Regions from separate parts of the Rhizobium sp. 268 genome, predicted to be linked through region 3. Evidence: riboswitches for the same ligand, from Rfam matches in the RefSeq annotation. Region 3 holds a riboswitch; each other region holds the start of a gene.
What was found. A riboswitch is a leader RNA that binds a small molecule or an ion and turns the genes downstream of it on or off. The one in region 3 is predicted to bind thiamine pyrophosphate.
Positions count from the first base shown of each region.

Region 1: linked by a shared signal. The riboswitch ahead of OS035_RS14760 (YkoF family thiamine/hydroxymethylpyrimidine-binding protein) and the one ahead of thiC (phosphomethylpyrimidine synthase ThiC) in region 3 are both predicted to bind thiamine pyrophosphate.
Region 2: linked by a shared signal. The riboswitch ahead of thiC (phosphomethylpyrimidine synthase ThiC) and the one ahead of thiC (phosphomethylpyrimidine synthase ThiC) in region 3 are both predicted to bind thiamine pyrophosphate.
Region 4: linked by a shared signal. The riboswitch ahead of thiM (hydroxyethylthiazole kinase) and the one ahead of thiC (phosphomethylpyrimidine synthase ThiC) in region 3 are both predicted to bind thiamine pyrophosphate.

Region 1 covers NZ_JAPPSO010000006.1:368,582-370,778, reverse strand. Annotated here, with positions in the region: gene OS035_RS14770 (SDR family NAD(P)-dependent oxidoreductase) at 1-118, opposite strand, end outside; gene soxR (redox-sensitive transcriptional activator SoxR) at 214-690, opposite strand; TPP riboswitch at 981-1,094, shown strand; partial or broken gene OS035_RS14760 (YkoF family thiamine/hydroxymethylpyrimidine-binding protein) at 1,085-1,201, shown strand; gene OS035_RS14755 (ABC transporter permease) at 1,213-2,019, shown strand; gene OS035_RS14750 (ABC transporter ATP-binding protein) at 2,016-2,197, shown strand, end outside.
Region 2 covers NZ_JAPPSO010000030.1:24,966-27,162, forward strand. Annotated here, with positions in the region: gene thiC (phosphomethylpyrimidine synthase ThiC) at 1-1,178, opposite strand, end outside; TPP riboswitch at 1,267-1,379, opposite strand; gene OS035_RS31695 (hypothetical protein) at 1,582-2,197, opposite strand, start outside.
Region 3 covers NZ_JAPPSO010000012.1:222,079-224,275, forward strand. Annotated here, with positions in the region: gene OS035_RS23855 (ABC transporter ATP-binding protein) at 1-292, shown strand, start outside; gene OS035_RS23860 (GNAT family N-acetyltransferase) at 404-850, opposite strand; TPP riboswitch at 986-1,116, shown strand; gene thiC (phosphomethylpyrimidine synthase ThiC) at 1,210-2,197, shown strand, end outside.
Region 4 covers NZ_JAPPSO010000005.1:401,661-403,857, forward strand. Annotated here, with positions in the region: gene thiE (thiamine phosphate synthase) at 1-174, opposite strand, end outside; gene thiM (hydroxyethylthiazole kinase) at 171-974, opposite strand; TPP riboswitch at 1,023-1,119, opposite strand; gene OS035_RS12840 (invasion associated locus B family protein) at 1,823-2,197, shown strand, end outside.

The DNA of each region.
Region 1 (2,197 bases), on a different contig from region 3:
TATGGACGATCACTTTCGCGCCGCAATCCAGAAACTGCCGAGCGACTTCGAGGCCGATGCCGCGGCCGGCGCCGGTGACGACGACATTACGATTTTCAAACAGTCTGGGATGAAACACGAAGCCGTCCTCCTCGGATGCGTCACCTGCCCTTAACATATGAGCACACCGACCGAAAGAAAGGCAGGCATCGATCTTTCCGGGGAGATCCAGGACTAAACAACGAGCTCGTTTTCGGTCTCCAGAAGCCGCGCACCCGGCCCTTCCCTGCCGAGCCGGTCACAGGGATTGCGCAACGGACAGCTTTCGATCGACAGGCAGCCGCAGCCGATGCAGCCGGTCAGGCGGTCGCGCAGCAGACTGAGCCGATTGATTCGTGCGTCGAGATCGTCCTTCCATCGCGCCGACAGCGTCTGCCAATCGGCGACGGTCGGCGTGCGCCCCTGCGGCAGGGACTGGAACGCCGCCTGGATTTCCGAAAGCGGAATGCCGACACGCTGTGCCACCTTGATGATGCCGAGGCGGCGAAGCACATCGCGCCCGTAGCGGCGCTGATTGCCGCGGGAGCGGATGCTCGAGATCAAACCCTTGGTCTCGTAAAAATGCAGCGCCGAGACGGCAAGGCCGCTGCGTTCCGCCACTTCGCCGACAGTCAGGAGCTTTCCGAGCGGCGCTGCCGAAATACCATCCATCGCCTCTTGACCTCAATATTGGTTGAGGTCTTATACCCTTTGCTTCTGCGATCGTAAAGCCCGATCGGGCGCTCCCGCTCTTACTCCGATAAGGGCGCTGGCACCCCTTACGCCGATATTGCCGCCAGAGGCAGCAAGCTGCGGTCCCGTTCCCGGCAGGTACGGGCCCACCGAGGAACACCCGAGCGGGATCCCGCTCGGGTGTTTCCCTCACAACAGAGCTTTTCCGACCGTGCGGACGGGTTCCCAAATTTGCGGTTGCGGGAAGAAAACACGGGTGATAGTTTCCGACGAAATAACAGGGGAGCTCCGTATTGCCGGGGCTGAGATATGAGGCGCTAGCCTCTGGACCCTTTAAAGCTGATCTGGGTAATGCCAGCGGAGCGAGGTTCAGATGTTCTCAGGCGCAGAAGTGTCACTTTATCCGATGTCCGGCAATGTCGTCGGCATCATTCGCGATGCCGTCAAAACGCTCGATCCCTATCGCGGCCGGCTAGGCATCGAGACCGAAATCAAACGCTGATGACATCGCCGCAACCATCGGGTTCGCACCTTTCCGCGCTCCGCGCCGCTCTCTATCGGGGGTTCCCCGCCTTGCTCGCGGGCTGCGCCTTTTTGGCGGCATGGGAACTCTATGTCGATCTTTCCGGCATCAAGCCTTCCATTCTGCCGGCGCCTTCGCGCATCGTTATCCAGGGCTGGCTGAACCGTGAGGCGCTGATATCAAACACCTGGCCGACGCTTGGTGCGACGCTCGGCGGTTTCGCGCTGTCGCTTGCCTTCGCCTTCACCTCTTCGATCCTCATGGATTTCATGCCATTCATGCGCCGGGCATTGCTGCCGATCTTCATCGCCAGCCAGACCCTGCCGCTGGTGGCGATTGCGCCGCTCGTCGTCTTATGGTTCGGTTTCGGCCTTTTGCCGAAGATCCTGCTGGTGGCGCTCGTCACCTTCTTTCCGCTGCTCGTCGCCCTGCTGCAAGGCTATGAATCGACCGACCGCGACATCGCCGAATTGCTGCATTCGATGAAGACGAGCCGCTGGCGCATTTTCCGCCTGGCACGGCTTCCCTCGGCGCTGCCCTATTTCTTCGCCGGCCTGAGGATCTCGATCACCTATGCCGTCGTCGGCGCGATCTTTGCCGAATATGCCGGCGCCGCAAGCGGCCTCGGCATCTATATCCTCAACGCCAAGAACAATTTCCGTCCCGATCTCGTGCTCGCCGCCGTCGTCGTCAGCGCCGTGCTGACCCTTTGCCTGTTCGGCCTAACACTCTTGATAGAGCGCCTCCTTATGCCCTGGCAGCCATCCGGGGAGCGGCGCCGATGAGCGACAAAATGGTCGAACTGCGCAATATCGCGAAATCTTTCGACGGCATGCAGGTACTGGGCGATATTTCGCTCGGCGTCGGGAACGGCGAGTTCGTTTCGATCGTCGGCCCGTCCGGCTCGGGAAAATCGACGGTGCTGCGATTGCTGACGCAGTCGCTTCGACCCGATTCCGGCTC
Region 2 (2,197 bases), on a different contig from region 3:
AGCTCCCCGAGGGTCTCCAGTTCCGCGAACTGAGCCGCATCATTGGCGTCGGCGATCGAACCGGGGCGAAGACCGTCGCCGAGCGAGAACGACACGTCATAGGCCTGGGCGATTTCGCAAATTTCCTCAAAGTGCTCGTAGAGAAAACTCTCCTTGTGGTGGTGCAGACACCACTTGGCCATTATCGAGCCGCCGCGGGAAACGATGCCGGTGACGCGGTTGACGGTGAGCGGGATATAGGCGAGCCGCAGGCCGGCATGGATGGTGAAGTAGTCGACACCCTGCTCGGCCTGCTCGATCAGCGTGTCGCGATAGACCTCCCAGCTCAGGTCCTCGGCAATGCCGTTCACCTTTTCGAGCGCCTGGTAGAGCGGGACGGTGCCGATCGGCACGGGCGAATTGCGGATGATCCAGTCGCGGATATTGTGAATGTTGCGGCCGGTCGACAGGTCCATGACCGTATCGGCGCCCCAGCGGATCGCCCAGACCATCTTCTCGACCTCCTCCGCCATCGACGAAGTGACGGCCGAATTGCCGATATTGGCATTGATCTTCACCAGGAAATTCCGGCCGATGATCATCGGTTCGGATTCGGGGTGGTTGATATTGGCGGGAATGATTGCCCGGCCTTCCGCGACTTCGCGACGAACGAATTCCGGCGTCACGAAATCCGGCACTTGGGCGCCAAAACTTTCGCCGTCGCGGACGAGAGGTTCCCTGGCCGCCTGCCGGCCGAGGTTCTCGCGGATGGCGACGAATTCCATCTCCGGCGTGATGATGCCGGCCCGCGCATAGGCGAGCTGGGTGACGGCGCGGCCGGGCTTTGCTTTCAGCGGAGTATTGTGAAGCGGGAACTCCGGCGTCAGCCACTCGCCTGTGGCAAAACCATTGTCTTCAGGTTTGATGATGCGGCCTTCGTAGAGTTCGACGTCACCGCGCGCTTTGATCCAGCTCTCCCGCAGACGCGGCAGGCCGACGTCGATGGCGACGATATGGGCCGCATCCGTATAGGGGCCGGAGGAATCGTAGACAGTAACCGGCGGTTCGCCCGAGGTTGGGTGAAGACTGATTTCCCGCATCGGCACGCAAATTTCGGGATGGACGTCCCCCCGAATGTAGATTTTCCTGGAAGCCGGCAAGGGGCCGGTGGTGACGGTTGGGGTGGCTGCGATATTCATGGTTTGAGGCTCCAAATATTGGAGACCCAGTCCTCAGCCGGAATGATGAAAAGACGCCGGCACGGATTCCACGCGTGAATCCACTGCCCTCGAAGCGCTTGCACCGTCCCTACGCCAGTATGAACTGGATCAGGTTCAACGGGTCACTGCGCGCGATATGCAGTATCTCAGCCCCTTGCCGGGACCCCCCTGGTGAATGCGAAAATGGGTAGTGGGTTGCCGAGGTACTGTCAAGCGATCTGCGGTGGCTTGGGATGCAGGTTACACTCAGGCGCGTGCCATTGTGACAGCTAGGTCACGGTCGCGAAGAACCGACGCGGAGCTGCACTGCTTGACACTAATCAGGATGACACGCGTGCACCCGCTCTCTTTCGAAATGAATTGGATGGCCGTCGCACAAGCTCTATCGAGAAAGCAACTGCGGAACTGGAAAGTCTAGCACATTGTCCGTGTAGCTTTCGACCACGGCGCTAAACGGCGTTCCGTCTCGAAGTTTAAGCACTGCACGATGTTCGAGCAGGAACGGCGGCAGGCTAGGGGAACTTGTCTCATGCGCTACTATGCCGTCCATGTCCCAGCCTTCGGACAGAGGGGACCAGAGCAACTTGGCAGACAAGTTTGTGCGAGTGAAATTGAGAGCCTGAACGGCTCTGCCAAACGCGATATCGCTGGTATCCAACGCCTGATTCATCTCTGCAGTTAGCTTTGCAGGTAAATACCAATTATCGGCCTCGGACAGAACGCGGTCGCCGCAGACCAAGCGGACGTGGCGATAAGCGATCAGCTCACCGGGTCCGACGGTCAGAAGTTCACGGATGTGCTCGTCGGCCGGCTTGTCTTGCCCGCGGACACGCTGTGCTACGATCTTGGAACCTTCCGGCGCGAGCTTGTGCGCCGCGCACCAGCGGTCAAGGGTCAACGTAGCACTGGCGTTGCTCAGGAGATTGGCATTCAAGGTCTGGAGGACCGCAAGCGCTTCCACTCGAGATGCCGGGCTGTTCAGCCAATGAGACCGTGTG
Region 3 (2,197 bases):
CGAGATCGCGCTCGGTTTTAACCCGCAGGCGTCCGAAGGGCAGGCCGTGCTTCTCGGCGTGCGGCCCGAGCACCTGTCGCTCAGCCCAAGCGGCCTCGACACGACCGTCAGCGTCACCGAACCTACCGGCCATGAGACGATGGTTTTCCTGCGCTACGGGACCGGCGAGCTTGTCGCGGTGCTGTCCGACCGTCACGAGTTTAAACCGGGGCAGGTCGCGACGATCGCTGCTCGGCCAGGAAAGCTTCATCTTTTCGATGCGGCATCCGGCAAGACATTACGACCGGATTGAGCGGTATCGCTTCAAAAGCCGCCGAGATAGGTTCAAAGTGAATATCGGGCTGACGGACCTCGAATTCTTCCGCTCGGCCTCGGCTATGGCTGGCCACCGCAGACGCGGCCGCTACGCACTCGATTTGGAGTAGAGACCAAGGTTGTTGCCGAGGGCGAACCCGCAACCCTGATAAAATTTCGACAACGCCCCTTCTCGCTGTGAGACCAACCAGACGCTGCTGCATCCCTCGGCCTTTGCTGTTTCGAAAACTGCTGATAGCAGCGCAGTCCCTATTCCCGCACCTTGGGCTTCAGGCAGCACCGACAACTCGTCAAGATAAACGACCGGACCGGCATGGCGCCGCTGTCGTATGCCCAACGCGATCCCCAGCACCTTGCCTCCGTCAAAGGCCGCAAGCGCAATGGATTTCGGCGTTCCAAGCACGGTGTTTACATTTTCAGCCGCCGCTTCAAGCGACCAATTCTCGTTCCACGGAGGTCCCGAATAGGCGCTGACCAGCACAGTGGCGGCGTCATTGAGATGTTCTAGCGTAAGACGTTTAATCCGAAACGACATAAATCCACCTGACGTTGAGTGAATTGACATTTGCCGCAGTTCGATCCGTAACGCAACAGGCTCCGAGCCGGACGATCTACGGAAACGACAAAGCTGTAAGCTTGACACAACCAGCGACCGCGCTTTACGACTGTCGGTATTCACCAGGGGGGTCCCGCAAGGGGCTGAGATACTGCTGGACAATGAGGCTTTGCCTGTTGTGGCGCAGTGACCCGTTGAACCTGATCCAGTTCATACTGGCGTAGGGACGGTGCAAGCGCTCGAAGGCTTTGGATTCACGCGTGGAATCCGTGCCGGTGTCTTTCCATCATTCCGGCTGATTGACTGGGTCTCCAACTTACAACTTGGAGCCTCAAACCATGACCATTGCCGCAAAGAACCTCACCCTGACCGTCACCACCGGCCCGCTGCCGGCATCGCGGAAGATCCATATTCCAGGAGATATTCATGGCGATATCCGCGTGCCGATGCGCGAAATCAGTGTCCATCCGACTGCCGGCGAGCCGCCTGTCATCGTCTATGATTCCTCCGGCCCCTACACGATCGAAGGTGCGGAGATCCGCATCGAGCAGGGCCTGTCTCCACTGCGCCGCGACTGGGTGCTGGCCCGCGGCGACGTCGAAGCCTATGACGGCCGCCATGTCCGCCCCGAGGACAACGGCTTTGTCAGCGGCGACCGGCTGACGCCGGAATTTCCGGGGCGGCGCCGGCCGCTGCGCGCCAAGGACGGCAAAGCCGTCACCCAGCTCGCCTACGCACGGGCCGGCATCATTACGCCGGAGATGGAGTTCGTCGCCATTCGCGAGAATCTCGGCCGCAAGGCCAAGGCTGAAGTGCTGGTGCGTGACGGCGAGAGCTTCGGCGCCGATATTCCCGATCATGTGACGCCGGAATTCGTCCGCCGGGAAGTCGCCGCCGGCCGGGCGATCATCCCCGCCAACATCAACCACCCCGAAAGCGAACCGATGATCATCGGCCGCAATTTTCTGGTGAAGATCAACGCCAATATCGGCAACTCCGCCGTCACCTCGTCGATGGCTGAAGAAGTCGAGAAGATGGTCTGGGCCGCCCGCTGGGGCGCCGATACGGTCATGGATCTGTCGACCGGGCGCAACATCCACAATATCCGCGAATGGATCATCCGCAATTCGCCGCTGCCGATCGGCACGGTGCCGCTTTATCAGGCGCTGGAGAAGGTCGGCGGCATCGCCGAGGATCTTAGCTGGGAAATCTATCGCGATACGCTGATCGAGCAGGCCGAACAGGGCGTTGACTATTTCACCATCCATGCCGGCGTGCGGCTGCGTTACATTCCGCTCACCGTCAACCGCGTCACCGGCATCGTCT
Region 4 (2,197 bases), on a different contig from region 3:
CTGTTTCAAGGCGCGTCCGGTCTCGATCATTGCGGCCGTGCCGGCATGTTTGTCGCGCAGCTGCACCATCGTCGCGCCGCCGGCAACGGCACGGCGCGCGGTCTCGACCATGCCGATCCCGGCGCAGAGATCGGGATCGAGAACGAGATAGAGCGAAAGGTCGAAACTCTTCATGCCGCCGATATCCTTGCCCTGGCATCGAGCGTTTCGGCATCGAGCGCGTTCAGCGCGTCGAGAAAGCGCCAGGCAAAGGAGCCGGGGCCGGCCGCACCGAGCGCTGCCTCCTCGCCGGCGATGGCGAAGGTTGAAAGGGCGGCGACCGTCGCGCCGAACAGATCCTCGGGCACGGTGGCGGCAAAGGCGCCGACGAGGCAGGTGAGCGAGCAGCCAAGCGCGGTGACCTGCGGCATCAAGGCCGATCCGCCTGTGATGCGCACCGCCCGCTCGCCGTCGGTGACGAAATCGACAGCGCCGGTGACAGCGACGACCGCCTGCTGGCGCTCGGCCAGCCATCGCGCCGAACCTTCGGCCTGTTCGACCGGATCGCGGCTGTCGACGCCCTGGCCGCGGCTCTCGCCGCCGGCAAGCGCGATGATCTCGGAAGCGTTGCCGCGGATGATCGTCGGCTTGAGCGCCAGCAGAGCAGCGACCGCATCGCGGCGGAAGGCCGTGGCATAATGGGCGACCGGATCGAGCACCCAGGGTTTGCCGGCCGAGGTCGCCGCCTTCGCCGCCGCCTGCATGCCGTCGATCCATTGCGTCGACAGCGTGCCGATATTGACGGTCAGCGCGCTCGCGAGGCCGGCGAACTCACCGGCTTCCTCAGCCGCATGCACCATGGCCGGCGAGGCGCCGGCGGCCAGGAGAACATTGGCGGCGACGTTCATCGCGACATAATTGGTGATGCACTGAACGAGCGGCGGCTTTTCGCGCATCGCCTTCAGCATGGCTCCTGGTGTGCTCCTGGTCTGCATGTGGCCCCTTTCAGGCGGGGGCGGGCACGGGGTCATTCGTGCGGCGGACCGCGACCCCGAGCGACTCCCTCCGCCGGCATTATCCGGTTCAGGTTCGAAGGGTGCTTCTCAGCCCGCCTGTCGACGAACGCCCCTGTCTCTCATCGCGCTCTTTTTCGCAGAGAACGGGGCGGATGTCATCTCGAAAATGACAGTGCTGCGACGGCGCGGCGCGTGAAGTCCGCTGCGGACACGCTATCATCCTCGACGGCCAGGCCCGGGCTTTACGGGGGCCGAGAGCTTGCCGCCGATTCGGGTCTTGATCAGGTTTTCCCGAATACGGCCCGCGGATTCCGTCCCAGGCTGCATTGGCCGCCGCCTTTTCACCATTCGGTTGTCCTTTCCCTTCCGAGAAGAACAGTCGCAGCAACCCGCGGGTGTGACGAATTTCTGAAATACATCTCAGTATTCGTGGGCGGCATCGGGGATAAAGCCGGCGCCTTGGAATGTGTTTCTTCAAAATGAGTGCGGCTCATCTTTCGCAGATTTTTCTGGATGTCTGACGATGCGGAATTATTCATCCTATCCGATTATACGCCTGATTTTCAATAAAAACGAGCAGGTGACCAGCTTCGCGTAAGTTGCGCATCGTCTCATGTCCCTCGCCAAGCGGTTTTATTCGAATTTCGGAATCTGTTGGCGTTTTCGTTGCGAATGGGGTCTCGGGCAAACTGAGCGTAATCTCCCAGAACGCGAAATAAATACCTAACGCAAACTTTACCGTGCTGACACGTTAAGGTTGACCAAATTGCGGATTGTAGCGATATGACTTCCAACCCAAATAAAATCTTCCTGAAGTTGCATTTTAAATGAAGAAATTTTTGAAAAGCGGCATGAAGAGGGTCCTTTGGACGATCGCCCCCATTCTGATATCGATCGCCTGCGCGAGCCCATCCTTTTCGCAATCTCCTGATGGTCAAGAACCGGAACAGGCGCCGGCGCAACCTGCGCCGGCGATAAAATCGCAAAAATTCGACGACTGGTATTATCGCTGCACGGGTTCGGCAGGCACCGAGGCCTGCGAAGTCGCACAGGTGGCGCAAGTCACCAAGGACGGCAAACCCGTCAATATCCTGACGCTGGCGATATCCGCGCCGCCGGCGCCTGCCGCGCCTTCCGACAAAGGCAAGGGCAAGGCGCGGCTGATGCTGACCGCCCTTCTGCCGCTCAATGTTTTCCTGCCC